3 regions of the Nesterenkonia rhizosphaerae genome follow, and region 2 is predicted to be linked to each of the others. Evidence: riboswitches for the same ligand, from Rfam matches in the RefSeq annotation. Region 2 holds a riboswitch; each other region holds the start of a gene.
The links. A riboswitch is a leader RNA that binds a small molecule or an ion and turns the genes downstream of it on or off. The one in region 2 is predicted to bind S-adenosylmethionine.

Region 1 (3,266 bases), on a different contig from region 2:
AACGTGTACGAGCAAGCCCGAGAATGGGCGATCGAGAACCCGGAGGAAACCGCGGAGATCCTCGCCGAGTACTCCGGGATCGAGCTGGAGGTTGCGCAGCGAGTCCTCGGTGAGCGCGTGAACTTCGATATCGACCCGGTTCCCGGGGATCAGCTGCGCCAGGCGCTGGAGGCCGCGGGTCCCTACTTCGTAGAGAACGGGGATGTGGACAGTCAAGATGAGGTGGATGAGGCTCTGGAGACTCTGTTCCACCCCGAGTTCGCGCAGAACCGTGAAGCCACCGACGCCGCCGGCACCGAGAACGCCGCCGATGAGGCCAATATCTCCGATGAAGAAGACTAATCAGGGGACCTGAACGATCATGACTTCTGCACCTGCCACACCCGTTGACCAGCCCGCTCAGAACAGCTCCGCTTCAGCTGGCAGAACCAGCGCGGGCCGAAGACTGCCCGGCGGGAAAATCCTGCTGGGGCTGATCGTCCCTATTGTGCTGCTGGTGCTGTGGTGGCTGGCCACTGATGTGCTGAATATCTTCACCAATGTTCAGCTACCCCCACCGCAGCGGGTGTTCAATGCCGGAGTTGGGCTCTTTGAATCAGGGGCCCTGACCGCCCATATCGGGATATCCCTCCAGCGGGTCCTGCTGGGCTTTGCGGTTGGCGCTGGCGCTGGACTTCTGCTGGGGTCCTTGCTGGGCCTCTCCCGGCTAGCCGATGCCCTGCTGAACCCCACCGTGGGAGCTGTCCGGGCGGTGCCCTCACTGGCGTGGGTGCCGCTGATCCTGCTGTGGATCGGGCTGGGCGAAGAAGGCAAGGTGCTGCTGATCGCCATCGGTGCCTTCTTCCCCGTCTTCACTGCAGTTCACACTGCACTACGGCATGTGGATCCGCAGCTTGTAGAGGCTGGCCGGGCCTTCGGGTTCCACGGGGTGCGGTTGCTGACAACTGTCCAGCTGCCCGCCGTCGTACCCACTGTATTCGCTGGGCTCAGGATCGGGCTGGCTCAAGCGTGGTTGTTCCTGGTGGCTTCGGAGCTGCTGGGTGCGGCAGAGGGCTTGGGATTCCTGCTGACTGAATCCCAGAACAACGGGCGCACTGACCGCTTGCTGCTGGCCATTGTGATGCTTGCTGTGCTCGGCAAGTTCTCTGACGCACTGCTGGGGCTTATTGAGCGCAAAGCTCTGAAAACCTGGGCTTAAACCGGCACCAAGGTGCTGGCTGTCTTACGGTTTGTGACGCTCCGCACCGACTGAATTGACGATAATGATCACTGATCATTTAGAGTAAATAACTGAACAACCCATCCAGAGCGACTGAGGGATCTGGCCCGATGACGTCGCAGCAACCCGGCTCCCCAATACAGGGAGTCATGGTGCTAACGCCAGAATCGATGGAGGAATTTTCATGTCTATCAGTGTGCCCGTATCCACGCAGCTGCCGGTTCCGCAGCAGTTGCTGGATGCCATTGAGGCCGTCGGTGCAGGAACGCTCGAACGCGAACTGAACCGAGTGCTTCCCACAGCGGAGATCGACCGCCTAGCAGAGGCAGGCATCGGCCGACTCCGGGTGCCGGAGTCCTACGGCGGCTTCGGACTGAACTGGGTGCAGACTTCCGAGCTGCTGGTGGAGCTCGCCGCCCAGGACAGCAATATCCCACAGGCCATTCGGGGTCACCTCGCGGTCCAGGAAGACGCATTGTGGCGCGGTGAACCCGATGAGCCCGCCCGTCGCTGGCTGCAGCGCCTGGGCCGCGGTGAACTCGCAGGCAACGCCTGGACCGAACCGGGGAAGGGCGGATTTCACCGCTCCGGAACCGTGGTGTCCGAGTCCGCAGGCGGGCCGGTGGTCAATGGGGTGAAGTATTACACCACAGGATCCCTGTTTGCGGACTGGCTGGATGTGACCGCCCGGGATGAACAGGGCCAGGAGCTTGCGGTGCTGGTGGCCCGGGACCAGCCCGGAGTGACAATCCAGGACGACTGGAACGGGATCGGCCAGCGCACAACGGCTTCGGGCTCTATGGTGCTGGAAAACGCCGCAGTGGCCGAATCCGAACTGCGGCTGCTGCACGAGCGGTTCCCGTACCAGACCGCGCTGTACCAGCATGTGCTGCTCATTGTGCTCGCCGGAATCGCCGAAGCGGCGGCACGGGATATCGCCGCAGCACTGTCCACCCGCAGCCGCACCTATACCCACGCCAATACCGCCACTCCCAACACCGACCCGCAGCTGCTCCAGGCCGTGGGGGAAGTCGATGCGGTAGCTCACCTGGCGCGTGCTCAAGTGCTAGAGACAGCGCGTGCCCTGGATGCGGCCTTCGCCGCCGCTGGAGGAGATGCGGAGCAGCAGTTGGAGGCAGCCAACCAGGTGGAGCTGGCCACCGGACGTGCACAGGTGGCACTGCATAAGCCGGTGCTGGAGGCCACCACCCGAGTATTCGACGCTCTGGGAGCCTCCGGCACAGACCGCAGCAAAGGGTTGGACCGCCACTGGCGCAATGCCCGGACCGTGACCAGTCACAACCCATGGGTCTATAAGGCCCGGATCGCCGGGGACTTTCGGGTCAACGGCACCGACCCGGTCCGCCTCTGGAGCGTCGGCGAACCTGACACCACCAAAGCCTGAAAGGAACCAGGATGTCTGAAACTACACTGACCCCACCAGCAGAGACAGATACAGCACTTCAGCCGCGCTCACACTGGGTTGACGCCGGCTGGGCCACCGAGGAAGAGCTGCAGCACTGGAGCGGAATCGCTGAGGAATTAGCGCAGAAGCTGGCAGCCGACGCCATCCAGCGCGACCGTGCCAATGCGACCCCCTTCGCTGAGGCGAAGCTCCTCAAAGACTCCGGACTGGTGAGCCTGCTGGTGCCGAAGGAGCACGGCGGAGGCGGCGGCCACTGGTCCACCGCCCTGACCGTGGTGCGCATCCTCGCCCGCGCGGATGCCTCCATTTCCCAGCTGCTGGCCTACCACTACATCAACGAAGGCAACATCGTCCTGACAATTACCGACGCCGCCGAACGGCAGCGCTGGTTCCGTGCCACCGCTGCCGGGCAGTGGATCTGGGGCGACTCCGTCAACCCCACCGATCCCGACTTGACCCTGGTACCAGAGGCTGAGGGCTGGGTGCTCAACGGTAAGAAACGCTACTCCACCGGATCCGCGGTCGGAGACGCGCTGCTGGTCAACGCACGCATCAGCGCAGGACCCGAAGCAGGGCGGATTCTGGCCTTCGTTCTGGAGAACGGGCGCGAAGGTGTGACCT
Region 2 (3,266 bases):
GTCGCGCCAGTGCTGATCTCCTGGCCATCACCAGCGCTGCGAAGTTCGGCAAGGAAACCGGCGACGGCGGCGTCGTCGCCTTCAACAGAGATGGTCAGCAGACCGAAGGCAGCGTTCTTTGTGGTGTTCATGCCGCCGTGCACGATCTCAAAGCTGACACCTAATGCTGCCGCACGGCCCAGGACTGCTCCCACTGCGGCAGAATCGCGCAGCGAGACGGTGATGAGCCTTCCCGAAGTGCTCTTGCGGATGCGGGCCAGGTCGGCGTCGGTGGGCCTGTCCTTCAGGGCCGAACCGACAAAGCTGGCTTCTGCGCCGCTGCGCGGGTTGGAGAACACATCGTAGACAGGGCCCTCTTCCACGATCCGGCCTTTGTCCATGACTGCCACCCGGTCAGCGATGGCACGGATGACCTCCATCTCGTGGGTGATGGCCACGATGGTGATGCCGAGTTCCTCGTTGGCGCGGCGCAGCAGCCGCAGCACCTCCTCCGTGGTGGAGGGGTCCAGGGCGGAGGTGGACTCATCAGCCAGCAGGATGTCCGGCTCAGCGGCCAGCGCGCGGGCGATTCCCACCCGCTGTTTCTGCCCGCCCGAGAGCTGCTCGGGGTAGGCCTTGGCTTTATCGGCCAGGCCTACGAACTCCAGCAGCTCTGCAACGCGGGCCTCACGTTCTTCCTTCTTCCAACCGGCGACCTTCAGCGGATAGGCCACATTGCCGGCCACGGTGCGGGAGGTGAACAGATTGAACTGCTGGAAGACCATGCCGATGCGCGAGCGTACGTGCCGCAGCTTGGACTCTGGCATGCCGGAGATCTGCTGACCCAGCACGGTGATGGTCCCGGAGGTGGGCTTCTCCAAACCATTGACGAGCCGGATCAGAGTGGACTTGCCCGCTCCTGAGAAGCCGATGACGCCATAGACCTCCCCGCGGTTCACGGTGAAGGAGACGTCGTCGACGGCGGTGACTGAAGATGACTTGCCGGTGGTGAAGGTCCGCGTCACATTGCTGAAATGGATCAGCGGACCTCCACCAGCAGCGAGCGCAGCGGTGCTTTCTGTGCTCGGAGTGCTCACAAATACTGGGCTTTCTGTGCTGGGGGATGGTGCAGGCTTAAGCGATTACTCGGCCTGACGCAGGGCTTCCTGGTAATCGGTCAGGGCCTCCTGCAGTTCCTCCGCGGTCACATCGCCGGCGGGAACCGAGGTGCCTGCAGAGCGCTCATCAATGATGTCCAGCACCCGCTGGTCGTGATAGAGCGCAGCGATCTCACGCAGAGCCTCATTGTCTACATCGGCTTCGCGGGCAACGAAGGCGTTGACGTAGGGGAAGGCGCTCGGGTCGCTCGGATCGTCGGAGAAGAGGCCATCCTCGTTCGGGTCAAGATCTGCGTCCTGGGCGAAGTTGTTGTTGATCACAGCGCCCTGTACCGACTGCAGCGCGTTGACGGTCTGGGCGGCGTCGAGGGCCTGGACGCTGACAGTCGACGCTGCTTCATCAATGTGGCGTGGCTCGGGCTGTGCAGTCTCCTCAGCCAGTTCAAGCAGTCCTGCCGCCACCAGCACGTTGATGGCGCGGCCCTGGTTCACCGGATCGTTGGGGATGGCTACGGTGTCGCCGTCCTGGAAGTCGCTGACATCGGAGTACTCGTTGGAGTACACGGTCAGCGGCACAATCTCGGTGGCGCCGATGGGCTGCAGGTTATCCCCGGAGCTGTTGTTGTGCTCAGCGAGGTAGGCGATGTGCTGGAACCAGTTGACATCGATGTCGCCGTTGGACAGAGCGGGATTCGGCTGGTTGTAGTCGGTGAAGTTGACCAGCTCGATCTCGTAGCCCAACTCCTCCTCAGCAATCTCCTCCAGCTGCCGGTGGCCTTCGTGCAGGTTGGCCACACCGATCCGGAAAGAGGTCTGGTCCTCCGGAATGGCTTCAGCGTCTCCGTTGCCGCCGCAGGCGGTCAGGCCAAGCAGGGCGGTGGCGGCCAGGGCTGCGGTTAGGCGCTTTGGTGCAAACATGGGTGTCTCCTCAAGGATTTCTGCGGGGATAGGTGTGCCGCAGTGGACTGTAGGTGAGATGAGAATGACGACGACGGGCCCGCGTCACAGGCAACGGCGTGCCCGATTGTGGGCACAGCGCTTCAGGCCCTGATGGGGGCCAGCCGATGGAGGGTGGCGCTGATTAGCGCACGGACATTCGACACATCTTTTGAGAGTGTCCCTTCTTGAGTCTGCTCTTGCCCGTTCCGGGCATGGTGACGGCTGGTGAAGCCGTCTGAAACGGGCCGCTTCTTAATCCGGTGCCACCCAGGAACATGGGGTTGGCGAGCGGCCCGATTCCGGATCGTGAGGGCCGCTTCTCGCGAAGCACTCCCCATACTCTAGCGGTTCCGCGGAGCAAAAGCAGATGTCAGGTGTCACAAAGTGTCACAGTATGTTCAAAATATGTAGTGATACTTCCGCAGGCCTTCCCGTGCCGACCGCTGCGCTCGTTTTACCATCCGGTTTTCGCAATGCCTACCCGTATCCGGGATGGTGAAGCGAAAAGGGGATGGTAAAGCGCGAAAGAAGGGCCCCAACCGCGCCCCGGTAGGCTAAGCGGGTGACTTCCTCCCGTACTTTCAGTGAGCACACCACCGCGCGCGTGGGCGGCCCCGCCGGGCAGTGGGTTGTGGGCGATTCCGAGGCGCAGATCCTTTCGGTGCTGCAGGAGCATCCGCTCCCGGCTGACGCGGAGCGTGAAGCTGGCCGCGATTCGCTGCTGGTGCTCGGCGGCGGATCGAACCTACTGGTCTCTGATCAGGGGTTCGCCGGCACCGTGCTGCAAGTGGCGGTCACCGGAGTGACCGCCGAGCCAGTGGGGGAGGACGGCGTGCTGGTGACAGTAGCGGCGGGACACCCCTGGGACGACGTCGTGGCCTGGACGGTGGAGCGCGGACTTGTGGGATTAGAAGCACTCTCCGGTATCCCCGGTTCAACAGGCGCTACACCGGTGCAGAATGTGGGGGCTTACGGAGCTGAGGTATCGCAGACGCTGGTGGATATCCGCGCATGGGACCGGTCCAGCCGTGAGCTGGTCGTGCTGAACAATGAACAGCTGGGCTTCGGCTACCGCGATTCGCTGCTCAAGCGCAGCACCATCGAAGGCTCCCCTCGTTATGTGGTGCTCTCGGTGCGCTTCCGGCTCACCCATGCTGTGGGGGAGCCCATGTCCTCACCGGTGCGCTACGGGGAACTGGCCCGCAGCCTCGGGCTGACCGCGGAGATGCC
Region 3 (3,266 bases), on a different contig from region 2:
TCTCGTAGGTATGGGCGGTGACCCAGGCTAAGTCGGCAGTGCACCAATGGACATCATGATCGCGCTGGTCCGGATCAGGGTGGGCGAAGAGCCGCAGATAGCTGTAGAGCGCACCGGTGAGATACCCGCCAGTGCTATGCACCAGGCCCTTGGGCTTGCCCGTGGTGCCGGAGGTATACATGATGAACAGCGGATTCTCCGCATCGAAGAACTGCGGCTCATGGTCTGTCGATGCGGTGTCGACGACGTCGTGCCACCACACATCTCGACCCAGGCCGTCGCCGTTGAGGTCATCAGTGGTCCAGGAGATGTCGCTGCCGGTACGGCGCAGCACCAGGACATGCTCCACGCTGCCGCCTTCATCGACAGTGAGGCCGGTGACGGCGGCGTCGGCATTCTCCTTCACCGGCACTGCTGCACCCCGGCGGTACTGCCCATCAGAGGTGACCAGCAGTTTCGCGCCGGTGTCCGAGACGCGGAAGCGCAGCGCTTCAGCCGAGAAGCCGCCGAAGACCAACTGGTGCACGGCTCCGATGCGGGCGCAGGCCAGGGTGATCACGATGGTCTCCACCAGCACCGGGAGGTAGATGAGCACACGGTCGCCGTGGCCAATGCCCAGCCGCTGCAGGGCGTTGGCTGCCTGGCTGACCAGGTCCTTCAGCTCTGCGTAGCTGATATCGGCGCGATCACCGGGTTCACCCTCAAAGTGCAGTGCGATTTTGCTCCCGCGTCCGGCGGCCACGTGGCGGTCCACACAGTTGACGGCGGCATTGAGCTTGCCTTCTTCAAACCAGCGGATCACCGGTCCGCGGCGGGTCTGCGGGTTCGGTGGTGTCCAGTGGTGGGTGGTCTGCCAGGGGCGGTCCCACTCGAGAAGGGAAGCGGCTTGATCCCAGAAGTCCAGGCGCTGTCGTTCATCACCGCTGGCTTCGCTGGGCGTGTCCCAGGTGTGGACCTGGGCAGTGTAGGGGGACTGGTTGGTGCGGGGAGTGGTAGTGGGCACAGTTCTGCTTACGCTTGGGGGACTTAAGTTGCGGACGGATCAGGCAGCTCAGGCTGCTTCGGAAAGCGGCTTGAATTCGCTGCGATGAAAAACCAGGCCCGGGGCCTGTTCGTCGAGTCCGAGGTCCAGAACTTCTAGGACCACAATGTCGTGGTCGCCGGCGGTGAACTCGTTATAGACCCGAGTCTTAAGCCACAGCGGTGCACCATCGAGGAGCAGCGCGCCGTCGTCGGTGGTGTAGTCCACTCCGGTGAAACGCCCGGCGCGGTCCTTGGAGGCAATCTGCCGGCACAGCCCATGATGGTCGGCGCCGATAACTGACACTCCCAGGTGGGAGGCACCTTCCCGGAGTCGGGGCCAGGTATTGGAACTGTGTTGGACGGCGAATGTCACCAGCGCCGGTTCTAGGGAGACTCCCACGGTGAAGGTGGAGGCCACCAGGCCTTCCGGGGCTCCGTTGATGTGTGCAGCCACCACCACTACGCCCTGGGGAAATTGCGCGAAGGCGCGGCGCAGTTGCAGAGAATCCAGGGACTGGACTCCGGAACTGGACGGATTGTGTGCGGTGGAGTCGTCGCTGCTGGGCTTGTGCCCTGCATTGGGGTGGGCCAGAGTTGCCGCTGACAAGGTCATAAGGAATACACGCTCCCATCGGTCCTGGCGGTAGCACCCGGCAGTGCTGATAAAAACAGCTCCGGGTTGCTGCGGCGTCAAAGAGCCAGATCTCTCGGCCGCTCGAGATGGACGCTTTAACCGTACGCCGCGCTTCCTGAGCTGAGCAAAAACCGTGTCACATTCCGAGACATTGCATTTTGTGACTGGCGTTGGTCACTGAGTGTGGCGTAGACAAGCTGTGAACATTTACGCTGTAACAGCTTTGCAGCAAACCATCCAGAGCGACTGAGGGATCTGGCCCAACGACGTCGCAGCAACCCGGCTGGCTGAGTCATCAGCAGTCACGGTGCTAACGCCAGAACCGATGGGAGTGAGTTTCTTCATGTCATCTGTACCCACCCTTGAACGCGTCCAGACTCCGGTCCCCACCTCTGAGACAGCAGCTGAGAGCAGTGGACAGGACTCGCTGAACGTGAGCTTCCGTGATGTGGGCCGGCAGTTTGGGCAGCGCACAGTGCTGCGTGATGTCAGCCTGGAGGTCAGCCCTGGGGAAGTGGTGGCGATATTAGGCGCCTCGGGTTGTGGTAAGTCCACGCTGCTGCGTGCCGTGGCAGGACTCGACCACGGCTATCAGGGTGAGATTCTGATCAACGGTGAGCCGGTGGCCAAATACGACCCGCGCACCGCCGTCGGATTCCAGGAGCCCCGGTTGCTGCCCTGGCGATCACTGCGCAAGAACATTCACATGGGGCTCCCGCGGGGGTTGCCCAAACCTGAGGGCAACCAGCGGGTGGACGAGCTTCTGGAGCTCGTCGGCCTGGCTGAACGCGCTCATCTGCGACCCCGCGAAGTCTCTGGCGGCATGGCTCAGCGGGCGTCACTGGCCCGGGCGCTCGCCCGCCGACCCGGCGTCCTGCTGCTGGATGAGCCTTTTGGTGCGCTGGACGCCCTGACTCGTTTGAAAATGCAGGACCTGCTGCTGGATGTGCACGCCCAGACCGGCACCACCGTGCTGCTGGTGACTCATGATGTGGATGAGGCCCTGCAATTGGCTGACCGAATCCTGCTGCTAGGCGCACCAACGTCTGCAGCGGGTGAAGAGTCAGGCGCTCCAGAAGGGGCCACCATCAAACAGCTGCTCACCGTTCCCGGGCAGCGCCCCCGGGAGAGAGCATCAGCGGAACTGGCCCGACTGCGTGGAGAACTCTACGCGGGCCTCGGCGTGGACTCGCACTGAGCTCCCCGGCCCTGGCCGCTCGCCGATCCCTGCCCTAAAGACCTTTGTGTTTTGCCGTTCTTTATTGCCTGAAAGGCCCCGTTATGCCCACTGCATCTTTGAAGCTCAAGTCTCTGATCGGCGTCGCAGCGGCGACAGCCATGCTCTCGGCTACCGCCTGCGGAGGCAGCAATGACGAGCTTGAGACTCTGAATATCGACTTCGCCACCTACAACCCGCTGTCTCTGGTGATTCTGGAACACGGTTGGCTGGAAGAGGAACTTGCCGAGCACGACGTCGACGTCCAATGGGTTCAGTCCCACGGCTCCAACCGAGCCAACGAAAACCTGCGCGCCGGCAATATTCACATCGGCTCCACTGCCGGGTCTGCGGCGCTGCTGAACCGCTCCGTGGGCACTGACACCCAGACCA

Region 1: it holds a riboswitch for S-adenosylmethionine, as region 2 does, so the genes downstream of both, ABEA23_RS07695 (acyl-CoA dehydrogenase family protein) here and ABEA23_RS02000 (MetQ/NlpA family ABC transporter substrate-binding protein) in region 2, are expected to answer to the same signal.
Region 3: it holds a riboswitch for S-adenosylmethionine, as region 2 does, so the genes downstream of both, ABEA23_RS07675 (flavin reductase family protein) here and ABEA23_RS02000 (MetQ/NlpA family ABC transporter substrate-binding protein) in region 2, are expected to answer to the same signal.

What each region holds. Positions count from the first base shown of each region.
Region 1 is NZ_BAABLW010000007.1:425,597-428,862, forward strand. Features, by position in the region: gene ABEA23_RS07685 (aliphatic sulfonate ABC transporter substrate-binding protein) at 1-342, shown strand, start outside; gene ABEA23_RS07690 (ABC transporter permease) at 362-1,198, shown strand; SAM riboswitch class I at 1,297-1,396, shown strand; gene ABEA23_RS07695 (acyl-CoA dehydrogenase family protein) at 1,404-2,624, shown strand; gene ABEA23_RS07700 (acyl-CoA dehydrogenase family protein) at 2,636-3,266, shown strand, end outside.
Region 2 is NZ_BAABLW010000002.1:100,356-103,621, reverse strand. Features, by position in the region: gene ABEA23_RS02005 (methionine ABC transporter ATP-binding protein) at 1-1,076, opposite strand, end outside; gene ABEA23_RS02000 (MetQ/NlpA family ABC transporter substrate-binding protein) at 1,122-2,015, opposite strand; SAM riboswitch class IV at 2,225-2,364, opposite strand; gene ABEA23_RS01995 (UDP-N-acetylmuramate dehydrogenase) at 2,599-3,266, shown strand, end outside.
Region 3 is NZ_BAABLW010000007.1:421,951-425,216, forward strand. Features, by position in the region: gene ABEA23_RS07670 (acetate--CoA ligase) at 1-1,003, opposite strand, end outside; gene ABEA23_RS07675 (flavin reductase family protein) at 1,052-1,636, opposite strand; SAM riboswitch class I at 1,649-1,750, opposite strand; SAM riboswitch class I at 1,888-1,989, shown strand; gene ABEA23_RS07680 (ABC transporter ATP-binding protein) at 2,001-2,855, shown strand; gene ABEA23_RS07685 (aliphatic sulfonate ABC transporter substrate-binding protein) at 2,939-3,266, shown strand, end outside.